DNA from 3 places in the Streptomyces sp. NPDC111520 genome. Region 1 is predicted to be linked to each of the others. Evidence: riboswitches for the same ligand, from Rfam matches in the RefSeq annotation. Region 1 holds a riboswitch; each other region holds the start of a gene.
What was found. A riboswitch is a leader RNA that binds a small molecule or an ion and turns the genes downstream of it on or off. The one in region 1 is predicted to bind cyclic di-AMP.

Region 1 (3,407 bases):
ACTGGCTGGCACGGCTGCCGCAGCTGGCGATGGATCTGACGCCCGGGCCCCGGCAGTACACGGAGCAGCACTCCGCCGAGCACGCGTGGCGGGTGCTGCGGCGGGCCGAGAACACGGACGTGCCCGGCGAGGACCTGCGCAGCCGGCTGGGTTCGGCGGTGGGCCACGACATCGCGTACGTCACCGGCCGGCACACCCGGATCGGCACCGGCCGGGTCGCCGGCTGGACGTTGTACGAGCACGCCTTCCTGCTGGAGACCGGCGAGGAGATCAGCCTGTGGGAGGTCGAGCACACGATGACCCCCGACGGGCGGCCGGTGTGCGAGGTCTACGCCGACGAGACGGCGGCCTGCGACTCGGCGGACGTACGGCTGGAGGCGCTCTGACCACGCGTTCACCGCGCGAACGCCCCGTTCTGACCCTGTCCCCGGCCGCGTTCCGGATTGCGGCCGGGGTGCAGCCGGAGGAAATTGGGGCGTAGGCGTGTCGTTGGGAGGCGGGAGGTTCCCATGCCGGTCCTGGCGGAGGTCGAGTTCCCCGGTGTGACGGCCCTGCAGTACGAGGAGGCGAACCACCGCGCGGGGTTCGGGCCCGAGCATCCGCCGTCCGGGCTGCTCTCCCACGCCGCCGTGATCACCAACGAGGGGCTGCGGCTGGTGAACGTCTGGCAGACCGCGCAGGCGCTCGAGGCCTTCATGGAGATCATGATGCCCGCCGCCAAGGAGTCCGGTTTCCCGGAGCCGACCGGACCGCCCCGGATCTCGGAGATCTACAACTTCGTCGTCCCGTAGCGGCGACGGGGAATTCGCCTCGAAAAGGACCGGCGGCCCTGGTTGACGGGGGGAGTCACCAGGACCGCCGGAGTCGGTGCGGTCGTACGCGGCCGGCCGGTCGCGCGACCGGTCGCCTCAGACCGTGAGGCCCTTGCTGCGCAGCCAGCCCATCGGGCCGATCGGGTCGCCGCCGCCGGGGCGCACCTCGAGATGCAGGTGCGGGCCGGTGACGTTGCCCGTGGCACCGACGCGGCCGATGGTGTCACCGGTGCTGACCTTGCCGGAGGTGACGATCATCGAGGAGAGGTGGCAGTACCAGAGCTCGGTGCCGTCGTCGAGGGTCAGGATGATGCGGTAGCCGTACGAACCGGCCCAGCCCGCCTCGGTGATGGTGCCGCTGTGGATGGCCTTGACCGGCGTGCCGGTCGGGGCGGCGAAGTCCTGGCCGGTGTGGGTGTTGGCCCACAGCGAGCTGGACTCGCCGAACCCGGCGGTCAGCGTGTACGAGGAGACCGGCTTGACGAAGCTCTTGGCGAGCTCGGCCAGGCGCTCGGCCTCCAGCTTCTTCGCTGCCTCCGCCGCGGCCTTCTTCTTGGCGGCGGCCTCGGCCCGCACCCGCTCCTGCGCGGCGGACTTGGCGGCCTTGGCCGACGCCTCCTGCTGCGCGGCGGTCCTGGCGGCCTTGTCGGCGGCGTTCCGCTGCTGCTGGGCCTGGTCGAGGATGCGGTTGCGCAGCGCCTCGCCCGCGTCGGGGCTCAGGGCCTCGGCGACGGGCTTGGCCTCGGGGGCGCTGTCGTCCTCGACGAGCGCGCCGATGCCGGGCAGCTGGGACGCGTCGGGCAGGTGCGGGAGGGAGACCGGGAGCGGGTTCTTGCCCTCGGCGGTGGCGACCCCGCCGACGCCGAGCACGGCCACGGCCGCGACGCCGAAGACGGCCGAACCGCGGCCCAGGGAGCGCTGCTTGGCGACGCGGTGGCGGCCGCGCAGGGGGCCGGCCGACTCCTCGGAGGGGTCCCACGGCTCGGCGTCCGGGCCCTCGTAGGGCGCGGCCTCGATGTCGCGGGTGTTCCCGAAGGCGTCGAAGGCCTTGATGTCCTCGTGGCGCGGCTGGGCGGGGGCGGCGGGCTCGTAGGCCTCGTGCGCGGTGGTCTCGTACGTCTCGTGCCGGGCGGGCTCGTGCTGCGCGACGGTGGCGTCGGCGACGGCGCCTGCGTCCTGGGAGCCCGTCGCCTCGGCCGCGGCGAGCCAGCCGGCGGCCATGTTCCACTGCCCGGTGTCCCAGCCGTCGATCGCGTTCTTCGTCGGCGGTGCCTGCTCGGCTGCCGGGGGATTCCAGCCGGCGGCGATGTTCCACTCGGCGGTGTCCCACTCGGAGTACGCGGTCGCGGACCCCTGTTGCTGTCCGGGTATCAGGGCAGGCTCGTTCGACGCCACGCGGGCGCGCTCCTTTCCTTCCTTCTCGCCTACCGGGTTAGCTGACGGGTTCGGAGCAGGAAGGTCTCCTACGAGGACCTCGGAAGGCCCCCGATTCACCCCAGGAAGTGGTTCCCCGGTTCCCGCGGACGGGATTCGGCAAGCGCACGGCGCCGCCCTGACGGCGGCGGGACGACCGCGCTGCGTTATCGAACGTTAATAGAGGCGCCCGCCAATTCCAAGCCACTCAAGCGAGTTCATGACGGGAATCTATGGGGATGGACAGGACGGAACCGGACATTGCGCCGTGACTGCCGTGACCTACGGGAAATGTGAGTGTGCATCAGTCGTTATGCGGAAGGGAGTGCCGCGCTCACGGGCAGTGATGGTCACCCCGGACCCCGGCCGCCGAGCGCGCGCCCCAGACGGCCGTCCAGACGCTCCGCCGTGGCGTCGGTGGAGCGGTGCGCCGCGAGCATTCCGTGCACCTCACGCTGCAGGACCCGGGTGAACGTGACGTAGTGCGCGGTCGCCGGACGGGCCCTGGCGGCCTGCAGCGCGCACCACAGCAGGGTCGTGTACCCGGGGGTCGCGGCGGCGGGTGAGGGGGAGGGCTCGGAGCCGCGGCCCGCGGGGCGGTCGTAGAACCAGGCGCGGGGGTCGTGAGGATCGTCACAGTTGACATCCCCGGCTCCGTATGCTGAGCGCCGCGCGGCGGCGAAACCCGCTCTGAGCAGGGCATGTTGGGCGCTGCGTCCGGTCAGGAAGCGGATCAGGTCCGCTGCGTCGCCGGGGCGGTCGCTGGTGGCCGCGACGCCCAGGCTCTGCCCGCCGAGGGCGGCGACGCCGGGGAGCCGGGCCACGCCGAAGCGGACGCCGGGGGCGAGCGCGGCGTCCAGCCGGTTGTAGGCGTACGGCCAGTTGCGCATCAGCACGCTCTGCCCCTCGGTGAACTGGGCGAGGGTGACCGACTCGTCGGCCTCCAGGGACTCCGGGTTGAGGTTGTTGGCGGCGCCCACCCGGCCGAGCTCGTCCAGGCCCTCGCGCAGCCCGTCCTCGGTGCCGGTGTAGCGGCCGTCGCCGTCGACGAGTTCGACGCCCGCGGTCCAGAAGGTCTCCAGGGTGTTGACCGTCAGGCCCTCGTACGCGCGCAGTTGGGTGGTGTAGGCGGCGTGGCCGAGCGGGCGGACGTCGGCGAGGAGGTCGCCGATCTTGGCGTAG
Region 2 (3,407 bases), on a different contig from region 1:
GTCCTCGAGGAAGTGCAGGACCGCGACGAGCAGCAGCGCGACGGGGCGCTCCAGGTCGATGAGCCCGCACACCTCGGGGCTGTCCAGGATGTCGCGGGGCGAGCGCAGGTCGGCGGCGACGATGGCGGCGGCGTCGCTGCCCTCCAGCACCGCGCGGCTGTGGGCGACGGCGACCGGGTCGTGGTCGACGTAGACGACGTGGGCGCCGGGACTGGCGGCCTGGGCGACCTCGTGGACGTTGCCGAAGGTGGGGATGCCGGAGCCGATGTCGAGGAACTGGGTGATGCCCTGGCCGACGGCGAAGCGCACCGCCCTGCGCATGAACGCCCGGTTGGCCTGCATGATCTTCGGCAGCCCGGGGAAGGCCTCGATGGCCCGCCGTCCGGCCTCCCGGTCGACCTCGAAGTTGTGCGAGCCGCCCAGGTAGTAGTCGTAGATCCGGGACACGCTCGGCACGGAAAGATCGATGCCATGGGGGGCCCAGGCGGGACGCTCCATCAACGGCTCCAGCTCGTGGTCGGCGATCGGGACGAGTGGTCGTGGACACGACCACGTGCGTCAGAGGCTACTGACCGACCGTTCGAGAAGAACAAGAAATGGAAATATTCGATCCGTTTTCGGTCACAGACCAAAGGCATGTGCCCTGTTCCCGACAAGAGGGGAACAGGGCACACGCTTACCGCCGGATGACGGTGGATCGGTTCGATCAGACGTTGACGCCGTGGGCGCGCAGGTACGCCAGCGGGTCCATGTCGGAGCCGAAGTCGGGGGTGGTGCGGACCTCGAAGTGCAGGTGCGGACCGGTCACGTTGCCGGTGGCGCCCGACAGGCCCAGCTGCTGGCCGGCGGAGACCGACTGGCCGGCCGAGACCGACAGCGAGGAGAGGTGGGCGTACTGCGAGTACCGGCCGTCGGCGTGCTTGACGACGACCTGGTTGCCGTACGAGCCGCCCCAGCCCGCGGAGACCACGGTGCCGGAGGCGATCGACTTCACCTTGGTGCCGGTCGAGGCGATGAAGTCGACACCGGTGTGGTAGCCCTTGGACCACATGGCACCGGCCTGGTGGTAGGCGGTCCCCAGCGTGACGCGGTCGAGCGGGGTGGTGTAGCCGGAGGCGCTCGCCGCCTTGGCGGCGGCCGGGGCCGCCTTCGCGGCCTTCGGCGCGGCCTTGGTGGCGACCTTCTCGCCCAGCGACAGGACCTGGCCCGGGTAGATCAGGTTCGGGTTGCCGCCGATGACCGACTCGTTGTCCGCGTACAGCTGCTTCCAGCCGCCCTCGACCGACTGGGCGCCGGCGATCTTGGACAGGGTGTCGCCGCCGGCGACCTTGTAGGAGCCGCCCGCGCTCTTCGGCGCGCTGGTGGAGGACTTCGGCGCATCGGCCTTAACGGCGGGAGCGGCCGGCTTGGCGGCGGGCTTCGCGGCGGTGCCGGAGACGCTCTCCGGGGTGGCCGACGGGTCGGCCATCGCCTTGGTCAGACCGGCCTTCGGGCCGCACACGGGCCAGGCCTGCGGGCCCTGGGTCGCCAGGACCTTCTCCGCGACGGCGATTTGCTGCGCCTTGGTCGCGAGGTCGGCGCGCGGCGCGTACTTCGTGCCGCCGAAGCCGGCCCAGGTGCTCTGGGTGAACTGCAGGCCGCCGTAGAAGCCGTTACCGGTGTTGATGGACCAGTTGTTGGTGCTCTCGCAGGCCGCGACCTTGTCCCAGACGCTCACGGGAGCGGCGTGGGCACCGGTGGCGCCGACGATCGGGAGCGCCACGGCCGCACCGGTGGTGCCGGCCAGCGCGCTGATACGGGTGATACGGGTGTTCCGCGGACGACGGTGCTTTCCCTTACCGGGCATGCCGAATTCCTCTCCGACGCCTGCGAGGTAAGCTGTCGGGTTCGGGCTGGAGATGCCCGGCCGCAAAATGGCACACCAAATAAAGGCATGTCGCTGCGACTTCACCCCTAGCCGTCCCGAGACCAACGGGAACGGCAAACTACCTGGGTCCCCCGCTCCTGCCGTGCGGTCTTGTCATCCGGCGTCCGGGCGGCGGCAGGACTAGGCGTTCCGCCCGGAAGAATCTCGCAGGCATTTGTCCTGCGAGATCTGGAAGCTAAACGACGGAATCGTTCCGGAGCAAGGAGCGGAATCACGCCCCCCGGCGGACCGCAAGTCGATCATTCGCATCTGTGACTTTACGTGAGAAGTGTCCGCTCTGCGTAGGCGAAAATTTGGCCGACGGTAATCGGCCGATATCGCCCGGTGAAATTCAGCAGGAAATGTGGACGATGCGTCGCCCGCGGTTTCCGTTGCGTGACCGGTACGTGACACCCATCACGTACCGATTGCCTACGCATGCACTGTGGGCGCATATGTCCGGTTAGGCACCTCAATGCCGGATAAGGCGGGACCTGTTGTGGTTCAACCCGCCCCCGGCCGCGGCGCCCTGACTGCCCGCCCGAACGGGCACCCCCGGTCCAACCGCCGGGGGCGGCCGGCGATTCCCGGATGCGCGGTTCACACGCCGCCGTTGGTGTGGCGTGCGCCACAACCGCCCCCGCGGCGGGGTGAGAAGAGCAGGCGGACGGCGGGCCGCGTCCGGAGAACGGACGTGACAGCGCCGATTCACCGACGGTAGCCTCCCAATCCCGCACATTTTCTTACATCGCCCGGGAGCCCTCGCGTGCCCTACCTCGCCGCCGACGACCGCTACGCCTCGATGGAATACCGCAGGACCGGGCGCAGCGGGGTCCTGCTGCCCGTCGTGTCCCTGGGCCTGTGGCACAACTTCGGCGACACCTCGCCGCTGGAGAACCAGCGCGCGGTGCTGCGCCGCGCCGTCGACCGCGGCGTGGTCCACATCGACCTCGCCAACAACTACGGCCCGCCCGCCGGCTCGGCCGAGGCCAACTTCGGCACGCTCTTCGCCCAGGACTTCCGGCCTTACCGCGACGAGCTCTTCATCGCCACCAAGGCCGGGTACGACATGTGGCCGGGCCCCTACGGCGAATGGGGCAGCCGCAAGTACCTGCTGTCCTCGCTCGACCAGTCCCTGGGTCGCATGGGCCTGGACCACGTGGACGTCTTCTACTCGCACCGCTTCGACCCGGACACGCCCCTGGAGGAGACCATGGGCGCCCTGGACTCCGCGGTCCGCCAGGGCAAGGCCCTCTACGCCGGCATCTCCAACTACCCCGCGGAGGCGCACCGCCGCGCCACCGAGATCCTGCGCGGGCTGGGCACCCCGCTGCTGATCCACCAGGCGGCCTACAGCATCCTCCAGCGCGACCCGGAGGACGGTGTCCTCGACGCCGTCGGCGACACCGGCACCGCCCTCATCGCGTACTCGCCGCTCGCCCAGGGCCAGCTCACCGACCGCTACCTGGACGGTGTGCCGGCGGACTCCCGGATGGCGCTC
Region 3 (3,407 bases), on a different contig from region 1:
TCGTGCCGGGCATGCTGCACGGCGCGCTGACCATGCTGGTCACGGGTGTGCTGCTGGTCGGCCTCAACCAGGCCGACGACCAGCCGGTGAACAACATCAAGATCGGCGTGAAGCTCGCGGTCCTGGTGGTGGTCCTCGGCCTGGTCTACGTCAAGCGCGACGAGGAGAAGGTGCCGGCGGCGGCCTTCGGCACCGTGGGTGCGCTGACCACCGCCAACATCTTCATCGCGGTGCTGTGGACCTGAGCCCGGCCGGCGGCGGCCGGACGGGGGCCCGGGCTCGGGCTCGGGCTCAGGTTCGGGCTCGGGCTCAGGCCATCCGGGCGTAGCCGTAGATCGGCATCTCCGTGATCGGGGCGATCTTCACCACGCTCCCGGTGTGGGGGGCGTGGATCATGTTGCCGCCGCCGATGTACAGGCCGACGTGCGTGATGTCGGAGTAGAAGAAGACCAGGTCGCCGGGTTGCAGCTGGTCCGCGCTCACCCGGATCCCGAAGTCGACCTGGTCGTAGGTCACGCGGGGGATCGAGACGCCCGCGGCGCCCCAGGCGGCCTGGGTCAGGCCCGAGCAGTCGTAGGAGTTCGGGCCGGTGGCGCCGTACACGTACGGCTTGCCCAGCTGGGCCCGCGCGAACTCGATCGCCTTGGCCGCCTTGGCGGCGTAGGTGCCGGACGGGGCGGTGGAGCCGGTGGAGCCCGTGGACGAGCCCGACTCCTTGGCGGCCGCCTCCTGCGCGGCCTTCTCCTTGGCGGCGATCTCCGCGGCCTTCGCGGCCGCCTCCTCCCGGCGCTTCTTCTCCAGCGCCGCCAGCCGTGCCTTCTCCTGCGCGGTGAGGCTGTTGAGCAACTTCTGCGCCGCGGCGAGCTTCTGCTTGACCGAGGTCTTCTCCGCGTTCAGCCGCTGCTGGGCCTCGGTCAGCTTCTGCAGGCTCTCGACGGCCTCGGAGCGCTTGGCCGTCGTCTCGGCCTGCTCGGAGCGGAAGGTCTCCAGCGCGTGCTCCTGGCGGTCGGACAGGCGGTCCATCAGGTGCGCCTGGTCCAGGAACTGCTGCGGGTCGGAGGTGAGGAGGAAGGTCGTCGTCCCGTCCAGGCCGCCGCCGCGGTACTGCGCCGCGGCGTACTCGCCGATGGTGCGGCGGGCGGCGTTGAGCGTCTCGGTCCTGCGGGCCACCTGGTCCAGCAGCGCGTCGGCGCGCGTGCGCTGCCGCTCGGTCTGCTCCTTGGCGCCGTTGTAGCGCTCGGTGGCGGCCTCGGCCTGGTGGTAGAGCTTGTCGACCTGGGCCTTGACCTCGGTGATGGAGGGCTTGTCGGGTGAGGCGGGCGCCGCGCTCGCGCTCTCGCCGAAGAGGGTGACGGTCGCCAGTGCGGCGGTCGTGAGTCCCACCGCGGCCCGGGGGCCGGGGACGGTCAGCGCGCGCGGGCGCGGCTTGCGGTGCGTCGCCAAGTCAGGCGGCTCCTTCCGTGGACCGCCTACCGGGTTAGCTGTCGGGTTCGGGCTTCGGAAGGCCGCCCTACGGTGCGGACGGGCGCGCTGCGCTCGTACGGACCGATTCACCCCAAGGTCGTGGGTCCCCGGCTCCGGCGGTCGCCGGACTCAGCGGAGGCGGCCCGTGACGGCACGGTCGCCGCCGCGTGGAGCGGACCGCCTGATCCGGCACGGTAGTCAACTGCAGGGGTCCGTGGGAACCCTGGTGTTCGAATTGTCCGCAATCATTTCGTGACCTTCGTCATTCGGGGCCGCGAAAGGGGGCGTCCGGTCGTCACGCGTTCGCCGGGGACGGGCACCGGGCGACTTCCGGACGCCCCCGGAGGGCGCGGGCTCGGGCAAGCGGCGCAACGCTGTCCGTCCCACGGCCTAGACTCGGGAGGCGATGAGCAGCCTCTTTGACGACAGCTTCCTGGCCGGCCTCGAACCAAGGGAGGAGGAGCCCCCGCCGCCTCCCGAGGAGGAGCCCGGCACGGTCCCCGACGACCTCTTCGAGGGGCGCTTCGACGCGCCCGTCGACCGGGACGCGTACTACCGGGACGGCGCCCACCGCCCCGTCGTCGACCCGGCCGCGCTGCTCGACGGGCTCAACGAGCAGCAGCGCGCCGCCGTCGAGCACACCGGCTCCCCGCTGCTCATCGTCGCGGGCGCCGGCTCCGGCAAGACCCGGGTGCTCACCCACCGCATCGCGTACCTGCTGGGCGCCCGCAAGGTCCACCCCGGCCAGATCCTGGCGATCACCTTCACCAACAAGGCCGCCGGCGAGATGAAGGAGCGCGTCGAGCAGCTGGTCGGCCCGCGCGCCAACGTGATGTGGGTCTCCACCTTCCACAGCGCGTGCGTCCGCATCCTGCGCCGGGAGTCCAAGAGGCTCGGCTTCACCTCCAGCTTCTCGATCTACGACGCGGCCGACTCCAAGCGCCTGATGGCCCTGGTCTGCCGGGACCTGGACCTGGACCCCAAGCAGTTCCCGCCGAAGTCCTTCAGCGCCAAGGTCTCCAACCTCAAGAATGAGCTCATCGACGAGGAGACCTTCGCCGACCAGGCCGAGAACCCCTTCGAGAAGAAGCTCGCCGAGGCATACGCGATGTACCAGTCGCGGCTGCGCGAGGCCAACGCGCTCGACTTCGACGACATCATCATGACCACGGTCAACCTGCTCCAGGCCTTCCCGGACGTCGCCGAGCACTACCGGCGCCGCTTCCGGCACGTGCTGGTCGACGAGTACCAGGACACCAACCACGCCCAGTACACCCTGGTGCGCGAACTGGTGGGCACGGCGGGCGGAGACGCGCAGGAGGACGGCGAAGGGCCGGCCGAGCTGTGCGTGGTCGGCGACGCCGACCAGAGCATCTACGCCTTCCGCGGCGCCACGATCCGCAACATCCTCCAGTTCGAGGAGGACTACCCGCAGGCCCGCACCATCCTGCTGGAGCAGAACTACCGCTCCACCCAGAACATCCTGACCGCCGCCAACGCCGTCATCGAGCGCAACGCCTCCCGCCGTCCGAAGAACCTGTGGACGGAGGCCGGGCAGGGCCCGGTCATCACCGGCTACGTCGCCGACCAGGAGCACGACGAGGCGCAGTTCATCGCCGACGAGATCGACCGGCTCACCGACGCCGGCGACGCCCGCCCCGGCGAGGTCGCGGTCTTCTACCGGACCAACGCGCAGTCCCGTGTCTTCGAAGAGGTCTTCATCCGCGTCGGCCTGCCCTACAAGGTCGTCGGCGGGGTCCGCTTCTACGAGCGCAAGGAGGTCCGGGACGTCCTGGCCTACCTGCGCGTGCTCGCCAACCCCGAGGACACCGTCCCGCTGCGCCGCATCCTGAACGTGCCCAAGCGCGGCATCGGGGAACGCGCCGAGGCGATGGTCGACGCCCTCGCCTCACGCGAACGGATCACCTTCCCCGCGGCGCTGC

Region 2: another riboswitch for cyclic di-AMP. It lies ahead of ACZ7MY_RS18740 (transglycosylase family protein); the one in region 1 lies ahead of ACZ7MY_RS05060 (M23 family metallopeptidase).
Region 3: another riboswitch for cyclic di-AMP. It lies ahead of ACZ7MY_RS30620 (C40 family peptidase); the one in region 1 lies ahead of ACZ7MY_RS05060 (M23 family metallopeptidase).

The regions. Positions count from the first base shown of each region.
Region 1 is NZ_JBVKBW010000002.1:226,192-229,598, reverse strand. It holds gene ACZ7MY_RS05070 (DUF6227 family protein) at 1-386, shown strand, start outside; gene ACZ7MY_RS05065 (hypothetical protein) at 510-791, shown strand; gene ACZ7MY_RS05060 (M23 family metallopeptidase) at 909-2,033, opposite strand; cyclic di-AMP (ydaO/yuaA leader) riboswitch at 2,219-2,358, opposite strand; gene ACZ7MY_RS05055 (extracellular solute-binding protein) at 2,576-3,407, opposite strand, start outside.
Region 2 is NZ_JBVKBW010000007.1:251,006-254,412, forward strand. It holds gene ACZ7MY_RS18735 (SAM-dependent methyltransferase) at 1-498, opposite strand, end outside; gene ACZ7MY_RS18740 (transglycosylase family protein) at 707-1,846, opposite strand; cyclic di-AMP (ydaO/yuaA leader) riboswitch at 1,849-2,040, opposite strand; gene ACZ7MY_RS18745 (aldo/keto reductase) at 2,673-3,407, shown strand, end outside.
Region 3 is NZ_JBVKBW010000015.1:57,817-61,223, forward strand. It holds gene ACZ7MY_RS30615 (hypothetical protein) at 1-245, shown strand, start outside; gene ACZ7MY_RS30620 (C40 family peptidase) at 310-1,443, opposite strand; cyclic di-AMP (ydaO/yuaA leader) riboswitch at 1,452-1,609, opposite strand; gene pcrA (DNA helicase PcrA) at 1,871-3,407, shown strand, end outside.